DNA from 3 places in the Paenibacillus hunanensis genome. Region 3 is predicted to be linked to each of the others. Evidence: predicted binding sites of a transcription regulator. Region 3 holds the regulator's gene; each other region holds the start of a gene.
The links. The regulator Rex, encoded in region 3, represses fermentation and respiration genes when NADH is low (regulators of the CRP and FNR family bind a similar motif). The targets are predictions, from matches to a motif close to TTGTGAAATATTTCACAA.
Positions count from the first base shown of each region.

Region 1: a site for Rex is predicted at 1,501-1,518, ahead of SK066_RS11255 (nitrate/nitrite transporter). Genes of this name have one in related genera too.
Region 2: a site for Rex is predicted at 2,042-2,059, ahead of adhE (bifunctional acetaldehyde-CoA/alcohol dehydrogenase). Genes of this name have one in related genera too.

Region 1 is NZ_CP139194.1:2,768,186-2,771,476, reverse strand. Features, by position in the region: gene SK066_RS11255 (nitrate/nitrite transporter) at 1-1,318, opposite strand, end outside; gene SK066_RS11250 (alpha/beta hydrolase family protein) at 1,766-3,268, opposite strand.
Region 2 is NZ_CP139194.1:2,154,744-2,158,034, reverse strand. Features, by position in the region: gene adhE (bifunctional acetaldehyde-CoA/alcohol dehydrogenase) at 1-1,969, opposite strand, end outside; gene SK066_RS08765 (Crp/Fnr family transcriptional regulator) at 2,301-3,029, shown strand; gene SK066_RS08760 (winged helix-turn-helix transcriptional regulator) at 3,171-3,291, opposite strand, start outside.
Region 3 is NZ_CP139194.1:2,325,852-2,329,142, forward strand. Features, by position in the region: gene dinG (ATP-dependent DNA helicase DinG) at 1-1,358, shown strand, start outside; gene SK066_RS09525 (redox-sensing transcriptional repressor Rex) at 1,355-2,014, shown strand; gene SK066_RS09530 (amidohydrolase) at 1,995-3,291, shown strand, end outside.

The DNA.
Region 1 (3,291 bases), 440 kb from region 3:
AAAAATTCTCCGGCTGACGCCCCGACTTTAATATACTCGGACGCTGATTCAGCACGTCCTCCTCTGTATAGCCCGTTAGACGGGTGAAGGCAGGGTTGACCGTTTTGATATAACCTTTAGGGTCGGTAACGAGAATGCCCTGTGCTGTAGACTTGAATACATCGGATACCAGTGTCAGCTTGTCCTGATAATACATCCAGACGACAATAATCAGACTCGCCAGTGCGACCTGAGACAGTAGCATAAAGCCAATCGAATATTGCCCGGTTAGTCCGTGAATTGCAGCTAGCATCAGCGGCGGGAAGAAGCCACCCAGACCGCCCATCATGGATACAATCCCGTTTGCAATGCCTGCCTGCTTGTTAAAATAGAACGGCACCAGCTTGAAAATAACTCCGTTTCCGATACCCGCACTAACCGCAATCGTTAGACAGCCAACCGTATACAGACCGATCGATGGCGAAAAGGCAAGCAAAATGGCAGCCAGTGTATATACTGCAAAGGTACACATAAGTAGAAACAACGCTTGAAAGCGATCCGCTAGCCAGCCACCAACCGGACGCAGAAATGTCGCTAATGCGATAAATCCGGCAGTACGAAGTCCAGCATCTACCTTATCCAGCTGAAAATTGGCAACGAGAAAGTTCGGTAGATAGACGGTAAAAGCGACAAATGAACCAAAGGTAATAAAATAGAATAACGAGAAATACCAGAGCTTTTCATTTTTGTATACGCCCTTGATCTGTTCGATGATTGGTGTTTTGACCCGCGCTTCCTTGCGATCACCGAATAGGAAGTTTAGTACGATAAATACGAGCAGCAGCACTAGATACAGACGCACTGCTGATTGCCAGCCGATCTGCGATGCTACAACAGGCGCGGAAAAGGTCGTGATCGCTGTACCGATATTGCCCATACCGTATACACCGTTAACCAGACCATGCTTTTCGCGTGGATAGTATTTGGGCAATGACGTAACGCCTACGGAGAATACCGCGCCACCAATCCCGAGGAACAGCCCACCAATGATCAGATCGGTCATAGATGAGGCGATGCTAATGTAATACACCGGGAATAACAGCAAAATAAAGCTAATCATAAATACGACTCGCGCACCGACAATATTGGCATAATACCCGAGCGGAATACGCAAAATCGAGCCAAGCACGACCGGAATCGCCGTTACAATCGCAAGACTCCCCTGCGGAATGCTAATATCCTCTTTGATAAATGGCATCAGTGAGGAGATGATAACCCAGACCATGAATCCCAGTACCAGATTCAATGTCTGCAAAGATAACTGCATCTTTTTGATCATTCGATTCACCCTTTACTCTCGACTGTTCTGTTTTCGTAAGGCAGACATGTTGACACGATAGTGCTGTCATATGAACATTGCTGCGCTTGAGCATATAAATATGGGTAGACCAAGCACATACTCGCGCACAGATAAGCTCGGCGTTTTGCTGGAGTATAGATCTTCTATTCAGCTCATCTACCTTGTGCGAAAGATCACATGCACCGCTATAACTTTATTCATTCCTATCTGCTTACTCTTCCCTCTCATTGTAGAATTTTGACGACAGGTTGGAATATAGGGGAGTACCCTGACTATGCAGAGGGAATGCCCGTAACCGCAGTAAGGGATGAAATGATCGTATACACAGACTGAATCGTTCGTTTATTTTGGATATAAAAAAACCTGTCATGATGACAGGTCTAATGAGCATTTTCTATTCCAGCCTCCAGCTAACGTTATGCTAAGCTAGCGCGATACATTGATGAATTTCACTTCGGAAAAGCGGCGATTCGACTTTTCAAGTAATATGCTCGGTTGATTTTTTAAATAGTGATCGAAGAAGTCTACCATATAAGCATTCGTGATCTCATTCGCTCGATCAGGTGTCATTTTGCCCGTAGCCCCAATTAGCTTAAAGCCAGGAGAGACGAGCTGTACATCGGTAAAATTAAGATGCTCTGTATTCGCTATGGCGATCACCCCTCCACCTGCTGCGACTGCTTGTTGCATCCGCTCTAGTTCCAGCTGCTTATCGTTCATCATGCCATCCTCCCACTCTCTTGTGGAGCCCTTCTGTTCCAGCTCTATATCTGTATAGACGTGGTGATCGATCACCCTCTGTATCTCTTGCTCATTACTTGCCGAGTTGATGAATAGGAAGGGTTTACGTAGAGCCTCTCTGTCATGCAATCGATATAGACCTCCATCCAGATCAATACCGGCTGTAATACGCGGATCATATGCGGCATCGTATGCAGTCGCTCCACCAATGGAATGACCGAATATGCCAACATGCTGGAGATCAAGCCTCCCCTTGAGCGAACTGGTGACTTGCCCAGATTGAAGCAACTGTAATTGATCCAATACAAATGTCACATCATCGGTTAGTATCTGCCCCAACTTGTCACGTTGCTCGCTTTCGGTCTTATAGTCATGACTCGGTGAAAATAACTCGTCACTTCTATTCGTGATTATGCTCCCGTCTGGAAGCTGCGTGGCAATGGTATTATCGGTATGGTCGATAACCGCTACTATATATCCATGACTTGCGAGCTCCTGTGCTTGCACTGTATGGAAGAATCGAGAAGAGCCATTCCCAGGATTCCCGATAATAAGCGGATAGGTCTGCTGTGCTGAAGCGACTTCTACGTCTGCATACGCATAACTGGACACATATTTTAAATGCTGAAAAGTAAACTTAGGCAATCCGTAATACTGAGCTATATAAGGCAAAATCGCAGGGTCGGCAATCCATGGCCTATACGCTCCCTGACTCGCTTGAGCTGGATACCAAATCTGAACGATTAGCTCTCGATTGCTAGTTCCTGTCGGATCAAATGGCTCTTTTCGATTCATGTCTACAAAATGAAACGTCTGTGTGCCGACCTTGAACTCACCTGTTGGTGCTGGCAAGCGAAACACAGGGAAGACATACAATAACCCTGCTGTCACAATAAACTGCAATACAATAACTAGATAAAAGAACTGCTTCAATCTGCGCGGAATAGTAAATGATACTCCTTTTACAAAATAACGACATCCGTTAATCATAACCAGTATGATCGTAGTGCCATAGAGCAAAAGCATCTGTATTCGGTACCCTTCTACGATCCACTGTAATACGAGTATAACGAGCACAATGATACTACCAGCTCCAAGCAAGGCTTTACGACGTTTAGGATAAAACACAACCATGCATACAAACAATACGATAGTAGACAGAACAAGCAACAGCTCGAATAACCGCATCTCCATTCTCCTTTGCATGCTCA
Region 2 (3,291 bases), 170 kb from region 3:
CTGCTACAGCTACGCGTGGCAGGCTATATACAAACTCAGGATCGACAATCGCTACGTCTGGAGTCAGCTCATAGTCAGCCAGTGGATATTTGGTGTTGCCTTTTTCTTTATCGGTAATAACTGCGAACGATGTCACTTCCGAACCTGTACCCGATGTGGTTGGGATCGCTACGAATTGTGCTTTTTGACCAAGATGCGGGTATTTGTAGATCCGTTTGCGAATATCCATGAATTTTTGCTTCAGGTTGTCAAAGCTTACATCTGGGTATTCATAGAACAGCCACATGCCTTTGGCAGCATCCATTGGCGAACCGCCGCCGAGTGCGATAATACAGTCTGGCTGGAAGCGTTCCATCATTTGACGACCGCGTTCAACCGTTGCAGTCGATGGGTCTGGCTCGACTTCCGAGAATACTTCGATAGCTACTGGTGTTTGACGCTGACGCAGATAGTGTTCGACCTTTTCGACATAACCCAGTTGTACCATCATTGGGTCAGTGACGATTGCGACACGGCTGATGTTTGGCATTTTCGCAAGGTATTGAGTCGAGCCTTTTTCAAAGTATACTTTCGATGGGATTTTGAACCATTGCATATTCACGGTACGACGAGCCACCCTTTTAATATTAATCAGATTGACAGCAGTGACGTTCGAAGAAGTCGAGTTGCGTCCATACGATCCGCAGCCCAGTGTGAGCGATGGCAAGTTCGTATTGTAAATGTCACCAATGGCGCCATGTGTCGAAGGCGAATTCACAATAATCCGTCCAGTTTGCAGACGATCTGCAAATTTTTGAATTACTTCTTCATTGTTCGAGTGAATCGCCGAGGAGTGACCCATACCGCCAAATTCAACGATCTGGGCAGCACGCTCGATCCCTTGATCGGCATTTTTTACTTTATAGCAAGCGAGTACCGGGCTCAGCTTTTCAGCAGATAATGGATATTTGGTGCCTACGCCTTCCAGCTCAGCAACAAGAATCTTCGTATTCGCAGGTACGGTAATTCCGCTCATTTCAGCAATTTTAGTTGCAGGCTGTCCAACGATTGCTGGATTTACTGCACATTTTTCCACATTCATAGCGCCAGCGGTCAGCTTGGCAACTTCTTCTTTATTGAGGAAATAGCAGCCGTTGTCGATCATCAGCTTTTTCACTTGATCGAATACAGGCTCTTCAATGATAACCGCCTGCTCAGACGCACAGATCATACCATTATCAAAAGATTTGGATAGAATCAGGTCAGTTACCGCTTGTTTCAGATCGGCACTCTTCTCGATAAAGGCAGGTACGTTACCAGGGCCTACACCGAGTGCTGGTTTACCACAGCTATACGCTGCTTTAACCATCGCACCGCCACCAGTAGCCAGAATAAGTGCTACATCCGGGTGATTCATCAATGCATTCGTTTTATCCATCGATGGGTTCTCAATCCATTGAATACAGTCGGCTGGTGCACCGTGCTTCACCGCTGCTTCCAGCAATGTTTTTGCGGCCTCGCAGCTACATTGTTGTGCAGATGGGTGGAAGCCGAAGATGATCGGATTGCGTGTTTTGATCGCGATCAGTGCTTTGAACATCGTTGTGGAGGTCGGATTCGTTACTGGTGTAATCCCCATAATGATGCCGACCGGCTCAGCGATTTTTTGGAAGCTGTCATACGCGTTATCTTCAATCACACCAACCGTTTTTTCATTTTTAATGCTATGGTAGATGTATTCTGTCGCAAAGATGTTTTTTGTAATCTTATCCTCATACACCCCACGACCTGTTTCTTCGACAGCCATTTTAGCAAGGTGCATATGCTTGTCGAGTCCGGCAAGCGCCATCGCCTGTACGATGCGATCGATCTGCTCCTGATCCATTTTCATAAATGCAGCGTAGGCTTTGTTCGCCTTATCGATCTGCTTTTGAATCTCTTCCTGTGCGGTCAACTCTGCGGTGCGGGCGGCATCATTTTTAACAGCCATTTCTCTCATCCTCCTCAGAATGTGTGTTGCTCTTGTCTACGCACTGATCATAGCATAGAGACATAAATCATAATGTGATATTTTTCACAATCAATTTTGATTTTTAAAAATTTTCTTTTCTTGTTTTTTGCTTTTGCATTTTGAATGATATCGCGTTATACTATAAGTGAAAATAATCACAAACTTTTAAAATTTAAAGTTTCTTTTCCTCTTACCGATAACATATAGAGGTAAAGTGACATATATCAATTAATTTTACTAATTTTTCCTTTAATTTAATGCAATTTGGTTATTTTCACGTATAATGGGGACATAAAGGAGAGGAACAATGATGAACAAACCAATGGAATTGACGAAGCAGCTTGAAAATAGTAACACTAGCAGCTTCTCGCCTGCTAATCTGGAGCGCATGCTTGCTTATGCGACAGATCGCAGTGTAGCAGCTGGATCGCATCTATTCTGGGAAGGCGATGTGTCGGACAAGCTGTTTTACATTAAAAACGGACGCGTAAAACTAACCAAATCGACCGATGAAGGTAAAGAGCTCATCCTGTACATGTATCAGGCTGGTGATATCATCGGTCAGGCTGATCTGTTCTCCGGTACACGCCTCGGCTTCACAGCAGAAGCATTAGAAGATACTGAGGTTGCTGTTATCGATCATAAGGACCTGGAACTGATCATTTGCCAACATTGCGACTTTGCTATTGATTTTATGAAATGGATGGGTACACACCATCGTCTAACTCAAACAAAGGTACGCGACCTGATGCTGTACGGTAAACCGGGAGCGCTCTGCTCCACGCTGATTCGTCTGAGCAATACTTACGGCGAGCCACACAATGAAGATGGCTCGATTCTGATTAATAAAAAAATTACGCATACCGATCTATCGAATATGATCGGCGCTACTCGTGAGAGCGTAAACCGTATGCTAAGCGATCTGCGTAAAAAAGACACGATTGAGTACGAGCACGGTATGATTATCATTCATGACCTGGAGGCGCTACAGGAGGTTTGTCACTGCGAGCTGTGTCCAAAAGAAATCTGTCGGATCTGATCGACCACTCTCCTCCCCATTGCACCGGATGTACGTGAACCCATTGCTAATGTATATGCGAAAAAAGCTTTCCACCGGAACGATACCGGGGAAAGCTTTTTTATGTTCGGATACCGCCGTCTTGCAGACAGCCTGTATACATTAGTCTACCCAGTGCTCTGCCCAGTTTTGAATTTGTTCCATTACTGGCTTGAGGGCGCGACCTTTCTCTGTTAATTCATACTCAATTCGTACCGGAGTCTCCGGGTATACCTGTCGTACC
Region 3 (3,291 bases):
AGCTTGGCTCGTCGGGTAGTGAACGAGCGATGGAATGGGCGATTGCGATCGATAATCTGTATCCTGAGCTGGCAGATGTGAAGGAAGACTGGGACAAGCTGAACGAGCTGCTGTTTGCGCTTTTGCCGCAGCGCAGCGATGCTGGACCAGGGGAAGCCGCTCAGTTTACCTTACGATTGCTACCGGATAAAAAGCCGGAAGAATGGGCACAGATTACCGAGCTAGAGAATCGTATTCATATTGCGCTTAGCCAGATCATCCGTCAGGGTGAGCATATTATGGGTAAGATCAAGGATTCTGACGATATTGTGGATACCGATGGTCTGGTGACGGATGTAACAGGTCTATTTAAGGATCTGGGCGGTGTGCGCGACGATCTGCGTCATTTTGTGAAGCTGGACAGCACGGATACGGTATACTGGTATGAAGCGAATGCAAGCTATCGCAGCAAATCGCTACAGATGTACGCTGTACCGGTAGATGTGAGTGAGCAGCTCAAGGAGCACTTTTTCGATAAAAAGAAAAGTATTATTCTGACCTCAGCCACATTATCGATCGATAAAAACTTCCAGTATATGATCGAGCAGCTAGGACTTAAGGAAGCCGAGCAGCAGGGCAAGCTGAATACGGTCATGCTGGAATCGCCATTTAATTATCGTGAGCAATCGCTCGTGCTCATTCCGCGCGACTTTCCAACCTTGAAGGGAAGCGTCGGTGATGAGCATTTTGTATCAATGCTGGTGGAGTCACTGGCAGAGTCTGCACAGGCGACACGCGGACGAATGCTGGTGCTATTTACATCCTATCGGATGCTCAGGCAGGTGTATGAGCCGCTGAAGGAGAAATTATCTACTAGCGAGATTGCAGTTTTCGGTCAGGGAGTAGATGGTGGCAGTCGTACGAAGCTGACCCGCCGCTTTCAGGAGCATCCGGCATCGGTATTGCTCGGAACGAGTAGCTTCTGGGAAGGCGTCGATATTCCAGGTGAAGCATTGACCTGTCTTGCGATCGTAAGACTACCTTTCCAGCCGCCGAACCATCCGCTCGTTGAAGCGAAAAGCGAACGGCTCAAAAGGGAAAAGAAAAATCCATTCATGAAATTATCTGTGCCACAGGCAGTTATCCGATTCAAACAGGGCTTTGGGCGACTTGTCCGGACGGCAAATGATCGAGGGATCGTGCTTATTTATGATACGCGGGTAATTGAGGCCTATTACGGCAGACACTTCCTGTATTCTCTGCCAGGCCCCAAAATGGAGCATATGTACACCCGTCAAATGATTCCCCGTATTGCCGAATGGTTGAGTGACCGGCCACAGGAGACGGAAGCTGCAAATCAAGAGGGGGAGCAAGCATGAAATCCGAAAAAATATCTGAAGCCGTCGTGCGAAGATTACCTGTCTATCTAAGATATCTGAATGAGCTTCATGCCCGTGAGGTGCCGACAGTATCCTCTCAGGAGCTGGGACAAAAGCTGGATCTGAATCCAGCGCAAATCCGCAAGGATCTAGCCTATTTTGGCGATTTTGGACGTAAAGGTATCGGTTATGATGTATCGTATCTGATCGAGAAGATTCGTCATATTCTCAAGCTGGATCAGCAGATTAATGTGGCGCTGATCGGAGCAGGTAATCTGGGGCATGCCTTATCAAACTACAATGCCTATTTACAGGAGACGATGAAGATTGTCGCTGTATTCGATTCCTATGAGCCGAAGGTGGGCACGAAGATCAACACACTGACCGTCAAGCCGATGAGCGATCTGGCAGAGACGATTCAAGCGAAAGGTATCCGTGTCGGCATCATTACCGTACCGAATACAGAAGCACAGCATGTGGCGGATCAGCTGGTTGAAGCAGGTATTGAAGCGATTTTGAATTTTGCACCGATTATTTTGAGAACACCACCGCATGTGCGTGTGCATACAGCAGATTTTACAACCGATTTGCTCAGTCTGGCTTACTATCTTGAAGACGGAAAGGAATTAGAAGTCAATGAACAACTCTCCGAGTAAATGGATGATTAAAAACGGTATTTTTGCCGTTCTGAATGGACCGAAGCCTGTGCTGCACGGTCATATGGTGATTGAGGACGATCTGATTACTTATATTGGTGAAGAAGAGCCGCAGGTAGAAGAGGATGTAGTCGTTGTCGATGGACGTCATCAATTCTTCATTCCAGGTCTGGTCAACAGTCACGGTCATGCAGCGATGTCACTGCTGCGCGGCTATGGTGATGATCTGGCATTGCAGGTATGGCTGCAAGAGAAAATGTGGCCGATGGAAGCCAAATTCACAAGTGACGATGTATACATCGGAACAGCACTGTCTGTACTGGAAATGCTCAAAGGCGGTACAACGACATTCCTCGATATGTATGATCGTTCGGAGCGTGTCGCTGAGGTTGTTGAGCAATCCGGTATGAGAGCTGTGCTGATGCGTGGTGTTATCGGTCTGTGCTCGGAGGAAGAGCAAACCGAGAAGCTGAATCAGGCGACTCAATTCGTACGTGATTGGCATGGTAAGGCAGATGGACGTATTACGACAATGATGTCTCCACATGCGCCGTATACGTGCCCGCCACAATTTATCGAACGCTTTGTACAGGCAGCACATGATCTGGATGTGCCGCTGCATACACATATGTCCGAGACGATCGCTGAGGTGGAGCAAAATGTACGTGACTACGGTTTGCGTCCAGTTGCTCATCTGGAAAAGCTGGGCGTGTTCACACGTCCAACGCTGCTTGCGCATGCGGTTCATTTGAATGATGAGGAAATTGAAGTGCTAGCGAAGCACAAAGCGACCATTTCCCACAATCCAGGTAGTAACCTCAAGCTGGCAAGCGGTGTAGCACGAGTGCCGGATCTGCTGAAAGCAGGAATCGTTGTATCCCTCGGAACGGATGGCCCGGCAAGCAATAACAACCTGGATATGTTCGAAGAAATGCGTCTGGCTGCCCTGATTCATAAAGGTGTATCTGGTGATCCAACAGCCGTACCTGCAACAGAGGCGCTGCGTATGGGTACAGAATATGGTGCCAAATCGGTATTCCTCGATAACACAGGCAGCTTTGAAGTGGGTATGAAAGCCGATATCACATCGCTGAATATCGATCAGCCACATTTCCTGCCATTCACAGACTTTATTTCCCATACTGTGTACTCTGCAAGCGCTAAGGATGTACTGCATGTATGGGTAGATGGCAAACAGGTAATCAAGGATGGCGTATCGCTGACGCTGGACGAGGAGAAAATCCGTCGTGAAGCGCAGTCGGCCTTTGAAGGCTTGC